4 regions of the Alteromonas sp. S005 genome follow, and region 4 is predicted to be linked to each of the others. Evidence: predicted binding sites of a transcription regulator. Region 4 holds the regulator's gene; each other region holds the start of a gene.

Region 1 (3,161 bases), on a different contig from region 4:
ACGACACAAAATGCAAATGGATGAACTCATTACTGTACAAGCCGAAATGGATGTGCAGGTAACAAGTGTAGCGCAAGACATCGCGCTAGATATTGTTTACGAAGATGAGCACATCCTCGTTATAAACAAACCTGCTGATTTAGTGGTGCATCCCGGAGCCGGAAACCCGAGTGGCACCGTGCTTAATGCATTGCTGAATCACTACCCTGAAATTGACAAAGTTCCCCGTGCAGGCATTGTCCACCGTCTTGATAAAGACACTACGGGCTTAATGGTAGTAGCAAAAACAATACCCGCACAAACGCACCTGGTTGACCAGCTGCAGCGCCGCGAAATGAGCCGTGAATATGAAGCCATTGCATTAGGTACTATGGTTGCCGGTGGTATTGTAGATGAACCTATCGGCAGGCACGCCACAAAGCGCACGCATATGGCAGTTCGCGAAATGGGTAAACCCGCAGTCACCCATTATCGCGTTATTGAAAAGTTTCGCGCTTATACACATTTGCGATTGAAGCTTGAGACCGGTCGTACGCACCAAATCCGCGTTCACATGGCGCATATAAAGCATCCGCTGTTAGGCGATCAGGTGTACGGCGGGCGTCCGCGCTTACCTAAAGGTGCGTCTGAGGAGTTTATTGCTGCGCTTCGCGGATTCCAGCGCCAGGCTTTACATGCCGCTCAGCTATCGCTATTCCACCCTGAGACCGAAGAGTGGATGACCTGGAAGGCACCGCTGCCTCAAGATATGCAAGACTTGCTGAAGGCGGTTAAGAAAGACACAGCAGACAATCCTCAAGATATGCTTTAAGCAGATGACACTATGACATTTTCAGCTGCAAATTCACCTATTACGTCATCGTTGGATTTAATTAGTCCGTCATGGTCATGCCCCGATAATGTTGTTGCTTACACAACAACCCGATTGGGGGGCGGTAGTATGGGAGATTTTGCAGGCTTGAACGTTGGAGCTCATGTGGGAGATGACCTTTTATTAGTTAAAGCCAATAGAAGCCTTATCCCACACAGTGAAAAAATCACATGGTTAGAGCAAGTACACAGTAATCGTGTGGTGTCATTGCCAAGCGCTGATACCACCGCCGATGCTGCGTACTCTTGTTCTGTCTCACACTTTTGCGCCGTAATGACTGCAGACTGTGTTCCCATCTTATTATGTGATGGGAGTGGTCAAGAAGTGGCAGCAGTACACGCGGGGTGGAAAGGGCTTGAGACCAATATTATCAGAAATGCGGTTGGGCAATTTAGCTGCGATGCCAATAAAATCATGGCTTGGATAGGTCCTGCAATAAGCGGTGCTTGCTATGAAGTGGATTCTCAATTGGCGAGTAAATTTCGTCATATAAAGGGCGCCATCGCTGATAGTCACAATGATGGAAAATACCTATTAGACCTGCCTTTAATTGCGCAAATACAGCTGCAACAAGCTGGCGTAGATACTATTACGCAAAGTAATCTGTGTACTTACTCTGATGAGCGACGCTTCTATTCACATCGAAGAGCAACGCATCAAAAGAAACGTACGACGGGGCGAATGGTCAGCGTGATAGGCCTACTTTAGATTGTTTAGGAAAAAAGGCTCAAGATTTCAGACTCATCAAATATTTGCGCTAAATCAAAATTCCTACAGTATTTTTTATATTTTTGACTAACTTTTCAATCTCATACTTGAATCGCAATTGAGCAGCCTACATAACTAGAACAGGAATAATTGTTCATTTATTAGGTTGAGATTATGAGACTAGACAGATTTACCAGTAAATTTCAGCTCGCCATATCCGATGCTCAATCACTCGCATTGGGGCGAGATCATCAATACATTGAACCTGTTCATTTAATGACTGCCATGCTCAACCAGCAAGGCGGTTCAGTACGCCCGTTGCTTGACCAAGCAAACATTAATGTCAATGCGCTCCGTTCTGCTTTAAGTCAGGCTATTGAGCGCCTACCGCGAATTGAAGGTATTGGAGGCGATGTTCAGTTAAGCAAAGACAGTGGAGTTCTGCTGAACCTTTGCGACAAAATAGCCCAGCAACGAAAAGATGAATATATAACGTCGGAAATCTTTGTCTTGGCAGCGCTTCAAGATAAAGGGCGATTAGGTGAAATTTTAAAAAGCCTAAACATCACTAAAGAAGCTATTGAAACTGCGATAGATGATATGCGTGGTGGTCAAAAGGTGACAGATCCTAACGCGGAAGACGTGCGCCAAGCCCTTGAAAAATACACCACAGATTTAACCGAGCGGGCGGAGCAAGGCAAGCTCGACCCCGTGATTGGGCGTGATGACGAAATTCGTCGAACCGTTCAAGTACTGCAGCGCAGAACCAAAAATAACCCCGTCCTTATTGGTGAACCAGGTGTGGGTAAAACGGCCATTGTTGAAGGTTTAGCACAGCGCATCATTAACGGCGAAGTACCTGAAGGTTTGAAAAACAAGCGCGTTCTTGCCCTAGATATGGGCGCGTTAGTCGCTGGTGCTAAATACCGCGGTGAGTTTGAAGAGCGTTTAAAGGCTGTTCTTAACGAGCTAGCTAAAGAAGAAGGCCGCGTCATTTTATTCGTTGACGAACTGCACACCATGGTAGGAGCAGGGAAGGGCGATGGCGCAATGGACGCTGGGAATATGCTAAAACCAGCACTGGCTCGTGGTGAACTTCACTGTGTGGGAGCAACCACGCTAGATGAATACCGTCAGTACATTGAAAAAGACGCGGCACTGGAGCGTCGTTTCCAAAAGGTATTGGTTGAGGAGCCAAGTGTAGAAGACACTATCGCTATTCTTCGTGGCTTGAAAGAGCGTTATGAGCTTCACCACTCGGTAGACATCACGGATCCTGCCATCGTTGCAGCGGCAAGTTTGTCACATCGTTATATCAGCGATCGTCAGTTACCAGATAAAGCCATTGACCTTATTGATGAAGCGGCCTCTAGTATTCGTTTACAAATAGACTCTAAACCTGAGGATATGGATCGATTAGAGCGCCGTATCATCCAGCTTAAGTTAGAAGAGCAAGCGCTTGCTAAAGAAACTGACGATGCAAGCCACAAGCGCCTTGAAATGATTGAACTTGAGCGCGAGCAAGCAGAAACAAAGTATGCAGAGCTAGAAAAAGTATGGCTAGATGAAAAAGATGCCATGC
Region 2 (3,161 bases), on a different contig from region 4:
GCTTTCTCGTACGATAAAGACTCTGTGCGGTTGCGACGAATATTTGATTCCATGAAGTCCATGTCTTTCAGTTTCACATCATCAGCGCTCAAAATGACCTGCCCATCAGCATCGGACAATGAGTAACTGAATGTCATTCTGGGGATATCAACCCGCTTAATGATACGCACATCACTGCCTGCTCCGTTGCCAAAACCTACAAACTGACTTGGCCAAACCTGTCCTGCCAAATCTACATTTGTTACTGTCATGGATAAGACCTGAGATTCGGGTAAGTCGCTCGCCAATTCTGTAATATGCTCTTCTAGCTCTTTCAACGTTCGCTCACGAAAACGTTTACGAGATTCATTGGTAGGTCTAACGTCGCTATAAGACTTTGGCTCCTCCCACGTTATCTCTACCTCAGCGGCTTGGGATGGCGCAAGAACCGCAAGAAGCCCTACTGTTGCGGCGCAACTTAAACAAGAAAAAGTACGTAATTTATTCACTTTCATGCTCCTAAATTCAGTCGCTTAACCTAAAGTTAGCAGGCTTTAAGAAGATCTTTAATTAAAGAAACATTAGAAAAGCTTTTAATTCAGCTCTTTCTCAAATAAAAACTAACATCACTTTGAAACTTGCATAACTGACGACTGTTTAACGATTAGGCACAGTTTTGTGCGTTTAGTTCCCGTGAAGTTAGGGTTTATGTCGTCGTTTTCACAATAAGTGTGATGAAAGCGTTTTACGCTCGCGGCATCGGAAGTAATTTGTTTTATATAGTTTTGCTGGTAAGGCTTTAAAGGGCTTAACTCGATGTTTAATTTGTCTTGTAGACTACCCAACTCTTTTCGCTCTGGTAGTGTGGCTATAGTCACCAGCCATTCAGACACTGAGTGTTGGATATCTTCAAAGAGATACTGAACAAATGGAGAACGCAGTACGATTACTAAAACAATAATCTCCGCAGCGATAATAAAGAACCTTAACATGACTTCTCAGCTAACTTTGATAGACGTTTATAACAAATAGCGCCAACTTGGAGCATACATCAAATACAACATGCTCAATAAATGCTTTGCTAATTCATTTTACAACAACGTCCACTGTACATGGTTTGGGCGCCAATTGACCACATTAATGTATTTAAGATTAGTGTGGCTTCTACCCCTCTGTAAACATATCAGTTGATACTAAGGTATGTCTTATTATTTTCTTACAGGCCACATTCAATACTCACTATTCACGGCACTGTATTTAAAAATTTACAAAATGACATAATGTCGCTAAGGATAGGACCAATCACGTTATTTTCTGAACTTTCAGTATTGACTGAAAGTTTAAAAAGGTAGACCATACGCCGCATTATTGATCTATATTAAATATGACGTGTTGAACGCAGTTATACTGCACAGGCAGTTTGTTACGTCACATAAGGTTAAGCTATGAATGAACAAATACCGGTCAAAAACGTTACACCGGTAAAAGTACATAAGCCCAAAGGAGCCACAGAGGGTAAACGACACGATTCCCGTAGCCGTATTTATGTGCGCGCTGTGCAGGGCCCTCTGGAAACGTTTAGGCGTTTCTTTGGTCTTTTCTTTTTAGCTCTTTTTGCCATTATTCCGTGGATTCAGTACAACGGCCATCAGGCAGTACTACTTGATATTGGCGAACAGCGTTTTACTATTTTCTCGCTTACTTTGTGGCCTCAAGACCTTACTTTACTGGCTTATATATTCATTGTTTCCGCTTTTGCGTTGTTCTTTGTCACCACCTTTGCCGGTAGAGTGTGGTGTGGCTTTATGTGTCCACAAACGACATGGGTATACATATACACTTGGTTTGAAGAAAAGTTCGAAGGCCCACGAAATAAGCGTATAGCCCTTGATGAGCGTAAGATGGATACAGACAAATTCTTGCGTAAATCAGCCAAGCATACCGCTTGGGTACTAGTAGCACTATTAACTGCATTAACCTTTGTTGGCTACTTCACCCCTATTGACGCTCTGTTTGTTGACTTCGTCACATTTGAGACCAGCTTCTGGGCGGGTTTCTCAGTTATCTTTTTTGCAGTTTGTACCTACGGAAATGCAGGCTATATGCGTGAAATTATGTGCACGCACATTTGTCCTTATGCACGATTTCAATCTGCCATGTTCGACAAAGATACCTTTACCGTATCCTACGATGCAAAACGGGGCGAACAACGCGGTCCACGCCCTCGAAAACTTAGTCACGAGCAGGTGCAGGAAAAAGGCTTAGGTGACTGCATCGACTGTAATTTATGTGTTCAAGTCTGCCCAACTGGAATTGATATTCGCAACGGCCTTCAATACGAATGCATCAACTGCGGTGCCTGTGTTGATGCTTGTAACGGCGTTATGGATAAAATGGGTTACCCCAAAGGCTTGATAAGCTTCACTTCAGAGGAAGAGCTTGCTGGTGGCAAGACCCACATTTTTCGTCCTAAGCTGATTGGTTACTTTGTCGTCCTTTTGGTTATGACGGGCTTGTTGTTTGCCAATATTTGGATGCGCAGTCCAACCGAAGTGGACATCATCCGCGACAGAAACTCACTGTACCGCGAGACGAATGAAGGGCTTATCGAGAACGTATATACCATAAAAGTACTCAATAAAACCCAGCAAGAGCAAACGTATACCATTGCTGTAAAAGGTCTTCCTGACTACGAATATATAGGTGAGCAAGAAGTGACAGTTAAAGGTGGTGCGGTTTACAGTACGCCGATTTCTGTTGCAACGGACGCTTATAATCTGGAAGATACGGTTACCGATATTTTTATCAGTGTAACCACCACTATTGATGGGGAGACGGTTACTGTTGATGAACCAACCAAATTCCTTTATCGATGACAGATTTTTCTTTTTCTGGGCTTAGCCCAGACACCATACTAGATGCCCTGGAAAGTCAGGGCATTTTTCTTCAAAGCGGTCTACTTGCGCTCAACAGCTATGAAAACCGCGTTTATCAATTTTTGGCTGAAGACGGCCAGCGCTATGTGGCAAAATTCTATCGCCCAGGTCGATGGACAGATGCGCAAATTCTTGAAGAGCACGAGTTTGCCGCAGAGCTTATGGACAACGAAATCCCATTGGCCGCCCCTATAGCTTTAAACGGTAACACGCTGCATCATCATACGGTGGCTGAAACGGACTATC
Region 3 (3,161 bases), on a different contig from region 4:
GGACTAACCCGTAACCCGCACATTTTATCTAGAAGTGCATGCGGTTCATCGTCTGGGTCGGGTGCAGCAATGTCACTTAGATTAGCGTCACTTGCCGTTGGTACTGAAACCAACGGCTCTATAATCTGCCCGGCATCTATTAACGGTGTAGTGGGCTTTAAGCCCACCGTTGGTTTACTTTCAAGAACTCATATTGTACCCATTTCATTCAGCCAGGATACAGCGGGGCCTATGACTTCCAACGTTCAAGACGCATGGCTGATGACGTCAGTTATGGCTGGTGAAGACGTGAACGATAGTGCAACTGAAAACACGGCGTCTCAGCGTCCTGCTATGCCTTCATCTGAAATGCTGGCAACAGATTTAAAAGGCAAGCGCATTGGTGTTGTCAGGTATCGTCAAGGTGATAACCCTCATGTACTTGACGTCTACAAAAGCGCGTTAAATCAGCTAAAAGCATCGGGTGCTACGCTGGTGGATATTAGTGATTTTTCTCAGCCTGACTCCTTTTGGGCCGACTCTTATAATGTTTTACTGAGTGAGTTTCACCACAGCATCAACGAATATTTGTCGGGATCGCCAGCAGAGATCCCCGCAAGAAATTTATCTGAGCTTATCGCTTTTAACAGCCAAACCGAGCGAGAGCTAGCATTATTCAACCAAGATATTTTTGAAAAGTCGCTAGACGCGGCGCCTATTGATAGCGAAGCGTATCACAGCGCCCTAAGTCTTATTCAAGATACAGCGGGCAAAAATGGTATTGACGCATTGCTAGCAAAACACAATGTCGATGTATTAGTTGCGCCTTCAAATAGCCCTTCATTTTTAATTGACGGTGTGTATGGCGATCATTCGCCAGCTGGTTTCATTGGTATAGGCTATCTAGCCGCTGTAGCGGGGTATCCACATCTCACAGTTCCGGCGGGTGAAGTGAAAGGTCTTCCAGTAGGCATTAGCTTTATCGGTGCTAAATGGAAAGATGAAGAAGTGCTAAAGATGGGCAAAGTCTTTGAAGCTAAACATGGCTTTTTTATTAAGCCAGGTCTTTTACCTACACGTTTTGATGACCCGAGCCTAAAGGGCATCCAGAATGGACTAAATGAGAGCCGCTAGATAAAAGCACGTGGTTTGAATGTGAAGTCTGTTTTGCAGTATTGAAACTAAAAAGCCCCCAATAATTATCGGGGGCTTTTGCTATTTATATAGCTGCGAGTGATGGTTTAGCCAGGCTTTTTAACCCACGCGCTACACCAGCCATCAGCGTTAACCAGCTTGTTAGGGAAAATGTTACAAGGGCGATATTGTTCGCCATCGGCTCCCTGCACGTACATGCAGTTTGCACATTTTGCACCTTCAACGGTTGAAGACGGTGTGTAGTTTAATGCTTTAGCAGTTGGGTCATCAGCGCTCAATTGTTCTTGAGCTTGTGCACGTAACGCTACACCACCTAATGTAAGACCGATAACTGTAGAGCCCGACAGTTTTAAAAAGTCACGGCGATTTACAGATTTCATAACATTCTCCTTAAGAGATAGAAACGATAATGATTCTTTTTTATTCAGTACCTTAAACGCAAAAACCTGCCCAAAGAGGCAGGTTTTGTGTATTGTTTAAATACTATCTCTTTTTGAAAAAAGATCGAATGAAATGTCTGATTTTCACTTGATCTAGATTAAATAAAATTCAGAGTGATGCCACCAGAGTATAAGCCTCAGACCGTTTGTTCTGCTACAAGTTCACTTTTTAGCGAGGGGGATACCAGGTTTAGCGTAGGCAAATTGTGCAATACGCGTAGTGCTGTGATAGCTATCTAAACCAGAAATACAGGCAGTGTTGGCTTTTTCTAAATCGGCGTATCCGTCTTCATCAATAATGCTCTCTGGCATATGAAGCTCTTGGATTTCTCCAATTACCATTTCGGTTTCGTTAAGCAGTTTTAAATGTTGCGCCACCTTTAAGCCCATCTTGATTTGGCTTTCTTTAACAAACGGAGCACTAAATGACTCACTAAACTGCGGCGTTAAACCTACTGCTTCAAATTCGCTCTCATCTGGAGCATAGCGAGCAGACGTTTGGTGCGCTTTGTCTACCCAATCAGACGACACGTGATTTAGCGTGTAAAAGCCCTGTTGCTTTATATTGCTAAGGGTGTCTCGTACGACCGTGTGTGGGCGCATGATCATCCCGATTAGCGGCGGGTTAGCACCGACATGAACGATAGAGCTTACAATGGCTAAATTGTTGGTGTTGCCGTTTGTAGTACCCACCAATGTCGCCGATTTGAATCCAGACAAACTGTTGACTAGATTAGCTCGGTATCGCTGAGCAAGTTCGTCAATATCGCTGCGTGTAAACTGCTTAGTCATTTTCTCGTTCTGCCTCAATTTGAATATCGTCACCATGCTGATAAGTCGTCAACTCTATGGGTTGGCAGCACACCTGACAGTCGAGTACTTGGACTTGACCCACATCGTTAACCTCATCTATTTCAACGTCGTTAGGCGCCATACAGTAAGGGCAGGAGAAGCCCATGGAACGGGTTAAGCTCATATTTCATTGCCTTATTAATCATGAATAGTGTTTATTACGTAATGCTAAGACGAGTGGATTTTCTTTAGCAAAATACCCCGTTGTTTATGAAAAGAATGCGCTGAGGCAATCGCATAGCCATTATTAAATGGAAGTCTTGATGATGAGCCCTAATAAACAGCAGCAAGGTGAATGAATAGAGGTGATGGTGTGGCAAATAAAGTAGGAAACTGCCCGTGTTGTAATAGAGAAACACGCCTGACTTATCATCACCTTATCCCTAAAAAAATGCACCGACGCACCTATTTCAAAAAGCACTTTAGCAAAGCCGAACTGCAGGACGGTATCTATATTTGTAGGCAGTGCCATAGCGGCATACATCGCTTTTATGATGAGATGACGTTGGCCAAGCACTATTTTAATTTACAACGTTTACTAGATGACGAGCAGCTTTCAACGTTCTTTCAGTGGGTGTCTAAACAGCGAGTTCGAGTTTAATAAATGGCTTGGGTTAATAACGACCAGTAGATTTTAAATATATTCGCTATGGATTTAATTTGATTAACTTGGCTGTATAAATATACACTATTGATGTTTTCATAGCTATAGATTCCTCATGCGAAAAGATTTAC
Region 4 (3,161 bases):
TGAGCACCCTATTGCTAAAGCCTTTAACGGTGGTAAAACGCCTAGCGGCAACACCCTACACAAAGTGTCTAATTTTACAGTCACACCAGGAGGCGGAATTAGCGGTGAAATTAACGATACGCTATTTTCCATGGGCTCTGCAGCATTCAGTGTTCACGAGTCACAGCAATCATTTATAGAGGGTTGCCCCACGGCTAATGTGTTTCTTACTGTAAAAGGGCGTATCATGGCAGCGTTTGAAGTTCGTGACTCGCTGCGTGACGATACCCAAGAAACCCTCGATATATTGGCAAAAAGTCATACCCTTGCTGTACTAAGCGGCGATACACAGAAAAACGTTGACTCTCTCACCGAGCCTTTACCAATTTCCACTGCTAAAGGTGGACTTACACCAGAGCAGAAATACGAAGCGGTACAAGCCATGCAGCAAACAGGCTCCAAGGTAATGATGATGGGTGATGGTATAAATGACGCGCCTGTTCTTGCCAGCGCTGATGTGGCGATTGCAGTGGGTAATGCCACAGACGTGGCTAAAACTGCCGCCGACGTTATACTGCTTGGCTATCAGCTGCTTTCTGTACCAGAACTTATTCGCACATCTCATCAGGTGAAGCAAAAAATAAGACAAAATATTGGGTGGTCAGTGGGTTATAATATCTTGATTCTGCCTTTCGCCGTGTCAGGTCTTCTTTCGCCTTGGATGGCGGTTGTTGGTATGTCATTAAGCAGCATCATAGTAGTTTCAAACTCTACGCGACTTTTAGGCAAATAGTATGAGCATTATTTACGTATTAATTCCAATCGCCATAATCATAGTAGCTGTAGCTATTGTGATATTCTTCTGGGCGGTGAAAACCAATCAGTTTGAAGATTTAGATCGCCAAGGTTATAGCATACTGTTTGACGATGATCTGCCGCCAGAAGAAAAAAAGCTAGCTGAGCAACGCAAGCAACTTCAAGACAGTAAAGTAGACAAAAGCCAAGCGCCACATGGAAGGGATTAACTACTTCTCTGCCTTTCTTATCGGCTTAGCCGGCGGAGTTCACTGTGTGGGAATGTGCGGTGGAATTGTTGCTGCGCTAAGGATGGTATCCCCTAAAGGCGCTTCAGCACTACCTTATACCCTTGCCTATAACATCGGACGTATAGTGAGCTACACCATCGCCGGAGCAATAACCGCGGCACTTGGAAAAATTGCAGCAGACTATATACCGCTTGCCAACTATGCCCTTTCCCTACTTAGCGGAATCATGTTGCTTCTACTGGCGTGTTATTTGGGTAAGTGGTGGACAGGTTTAACGGTGCTAGAAAATGCGGGTAAAGGCCTATTTTCCAAAGTCCAGCCGCTTTCAAAACGCTTTTTGCCATTTAAGACCCCTTTAAGTGCGTTGCCTTATGGTTTTATTTGGGGTTGGCTTCCTTGCGGTTTGGTGTATTCCACGCTTACCTGGTCTCTCGCGGCGGGTAATGCGCTAGAAGGCGCTGCTATTATGTTCTTCTTCGGTTTGGGTACATTACCCACCTTGCTCGCCGCAAGCGCTGGTAGCCAATATATTGTTCGAAGTTTTCAAAACAATAACGTGAGACAAGTCATTGCAGTAATAATGGCCATATATGCGGCTTATCTTATTCATGGCGCAATCGTTTAAAAATATGTGTATTATGAGCGAGTATTCTTTAAGAGAGCATGCATTATGAGCAAAGGAAGCCAATTTTCTATACACTGTCAAAACTGTAGCTTCAGTCACTTGTGCTTACCCGTGGCGCTGAACAAAACAGAAATCGAGTCTCTTGACGATATCATTGAGCGCAAGAAACCGCTTCATAAAGGTGATACGCTCATTCAAACTGGCGATAAATTTCGTTCTCTTTTTGCAGTAAGAACGGGGTCTTTTAAGTCGTTTGTAACTAATCAAGAAGGTGAAGAACAGATTACCGGCTTCCACTTTCCTGGTGACATTATCGGTTTCGATGCATTAAGAGAGAACAAACACCAAAGCTATACCTCTGCGTTAGAAACTGCCATGGTGTGTGAACTGCCATATGAAACCCTTGATGAAATGTCGGTTCAATTTCCTAAGCTACGCCATCAAATCATGAGCTTTATGAGCGCGGAGATAAAACAAGATCACGACATGATCATGCTATTAAATAAGCGAACTGCTGAAGAGCGTTTGCTATATTTTATATCGCATCTTTCACAGCGCTTCGAAGAGCGTGGCTTCTCACACAGAGAGTTTCACCTTACAATGACTCGTAACGAAATCGGCAACTACTTAGGCTTAACGATAGAAACCATTAGCCGTTTACTGAGCCGTTTTCAGAAGGAAAACATTATCAAGGTTGACGGTAAATTGATCTCTATTTTGGATTTTGATCGGTTGAACACCAAACTTGAAGCGCTAAATGGTCCTAGCGTAGTCTGTAACAGTTAATTTATTCTTTTTTTTTACCTTAAGCGCGCTACATGCGCGCTTTTTAGTTTTAATCTTTAAAATTTCACTGTATTCCCTCATTGAGTTACGCGATACCAATTCGTTTTGCGTAAAAGCCCCCGTAGTATTCAATGTAGCCTTTTTGTTTATCAACGAATTGTTTACGCCTTGATCCAAAACAACTCACTTTTTTCCAAATGTCGTTTATAGTTAATGTAAATAGTTTATATGAACTGTTTTAAAACAATTTCGATGTCGACAGCCATACAAAGCTTTGTAGTTGAGGAGACGTTATGATTGAATGTAAACGAATTCTTGCCGTGATAGACGCGGAACGCGATAATCAGCCCGCGCTAAGCCGTGCCTATGAACTTGCTTCAAAAACAGGCGCCACGGTTACCGCTATGATGGTGGTATATGATTTGTCTTATGACATGACAACCATGCTGAGCCCTGATGAACGCGAATCTATGCGAGATGCCGTTACAAAAGAGCACGCCAAATGGCTATCTGCTCAGCTAAAAGAGCAAGGCTTCTCAGAGACCGATATTGTGGTTGAATGGAACAACCGTGCTTATGAATCCATTATCTATTTCGCCCTTAACAACCAAATCGACTTAGTGGTAAAAGCCACTAAAAAACATGACGATCTCGCCTCTGTGATCTTTACCCCTACAGACTGGCATTTAATGCGAAAATGCCCTCGCCCCGTTCTACTCGTAAAA

Evidence for each region. The regulator FNR, encoded in region 4, switches genes on or off when oxygen is low (the NO sensors DNR and NnrR bind a similar motif). The targets are predictions, from matches to a motif close to TTGATCTAGATCAA.
Region 1: a site for FNR is predicted at 1,624-1,637, ahead of clpB (ATP-dependent chaperone ClpB). Genes of this name have one in related genera too.
Region 2: a site for FNR is predicted at 1,348-1,361, ahead of ccoG (cytochrome c oxidase accessory protein CcoG). Genes of this name have one in related genera too.
Region 3: a site for FNR is predicted at 1,663-1,676, ahead of V7R55_RS19035 (high-potential iron-sulfur protein). Genes of this name have one in related genera too.

Annotation. Positions count from the first base shown of each region.
Region 1 covers NZ_JAZETN010000009.1:143,474-146,634, forward strand. Annotated here, with positions in the region: gene rluD (23S rRNA pseudouridine(1911/1915/1917) synthase RluD) at 1-811, shown strand, start outside; gene pgeF (peptidoglycan editing factor PgeF) at 824-1,579, shown strand; gene clpB (ATP-dependent chaperone ClpB) at 1,754-3,161, shown strand, end outside.
Region 2 covers NZ_JAZETN010000005.1:147,223-150,383, forward strand. Annotated here, with positions in the region: gene V7R55_RS08645 (DUF3016 domain-containing protein) at 1-488, opposite strand, end outside; gene V7R55_RS08650 (hypothetical protein) at 606-971, opposite strand; gene ccoG (cytochrome c oxidase accessory protein CcoG) at 1,425-2,855, shown strand; gene V7R55_RS08660 (serine/threonine protein kinase) at 2,852-3,161, shown strand, end outside.
Region 3 covers NZ_JAZETN010000028.1:8,477-11,637, forward strand. Annotated here, with positions in the region: gene V7R55_RS19030 (amidase) at 1-1,113, shown strand, start outside; gene V7R55_RS19035 (high-potential iron-sulfur protein) at 1,221-1,514, opposite strand; gene V7R55_RS19040 (flavin reductase family protein) at 1,737-2,366, opposite strand; gene V7R55_RS19045 (CPXCG motif-containing cysteine-rich protein) at 2,359-2,550, opposite strand; gene V7R55_RS19050 (hypothetical protein) at 2,740-3,027, shown strand; gene V7R55_RS19055 (exonuclease domain-containing protein) at 3,146-3,161, shown strand, end outside.
Region 4 covers NZ_JAZETN010000017.1:98,147-101,307, reverse strand. Annotated here, with positions in the region: gene V7R55_RS16955 (heavy metal translocating P-type ATPase) at 1-772, shown strand, start outside; gene ccoS (cbb3-type cytochrome oxidase assembly protein CcoS) at 774-1,004, shown strand; gene V7R55_RS16945 (sulfite exporter TauE/SafE family protein) at 991-1,650, shown strand; gene fnr (fumarate/nitrate reduction transcriptional regulator Fnr) at 1,696-2,436, shown strand; gene uspE (universal stress protein UspE) at 2,730-3,161, shown strand, end outside.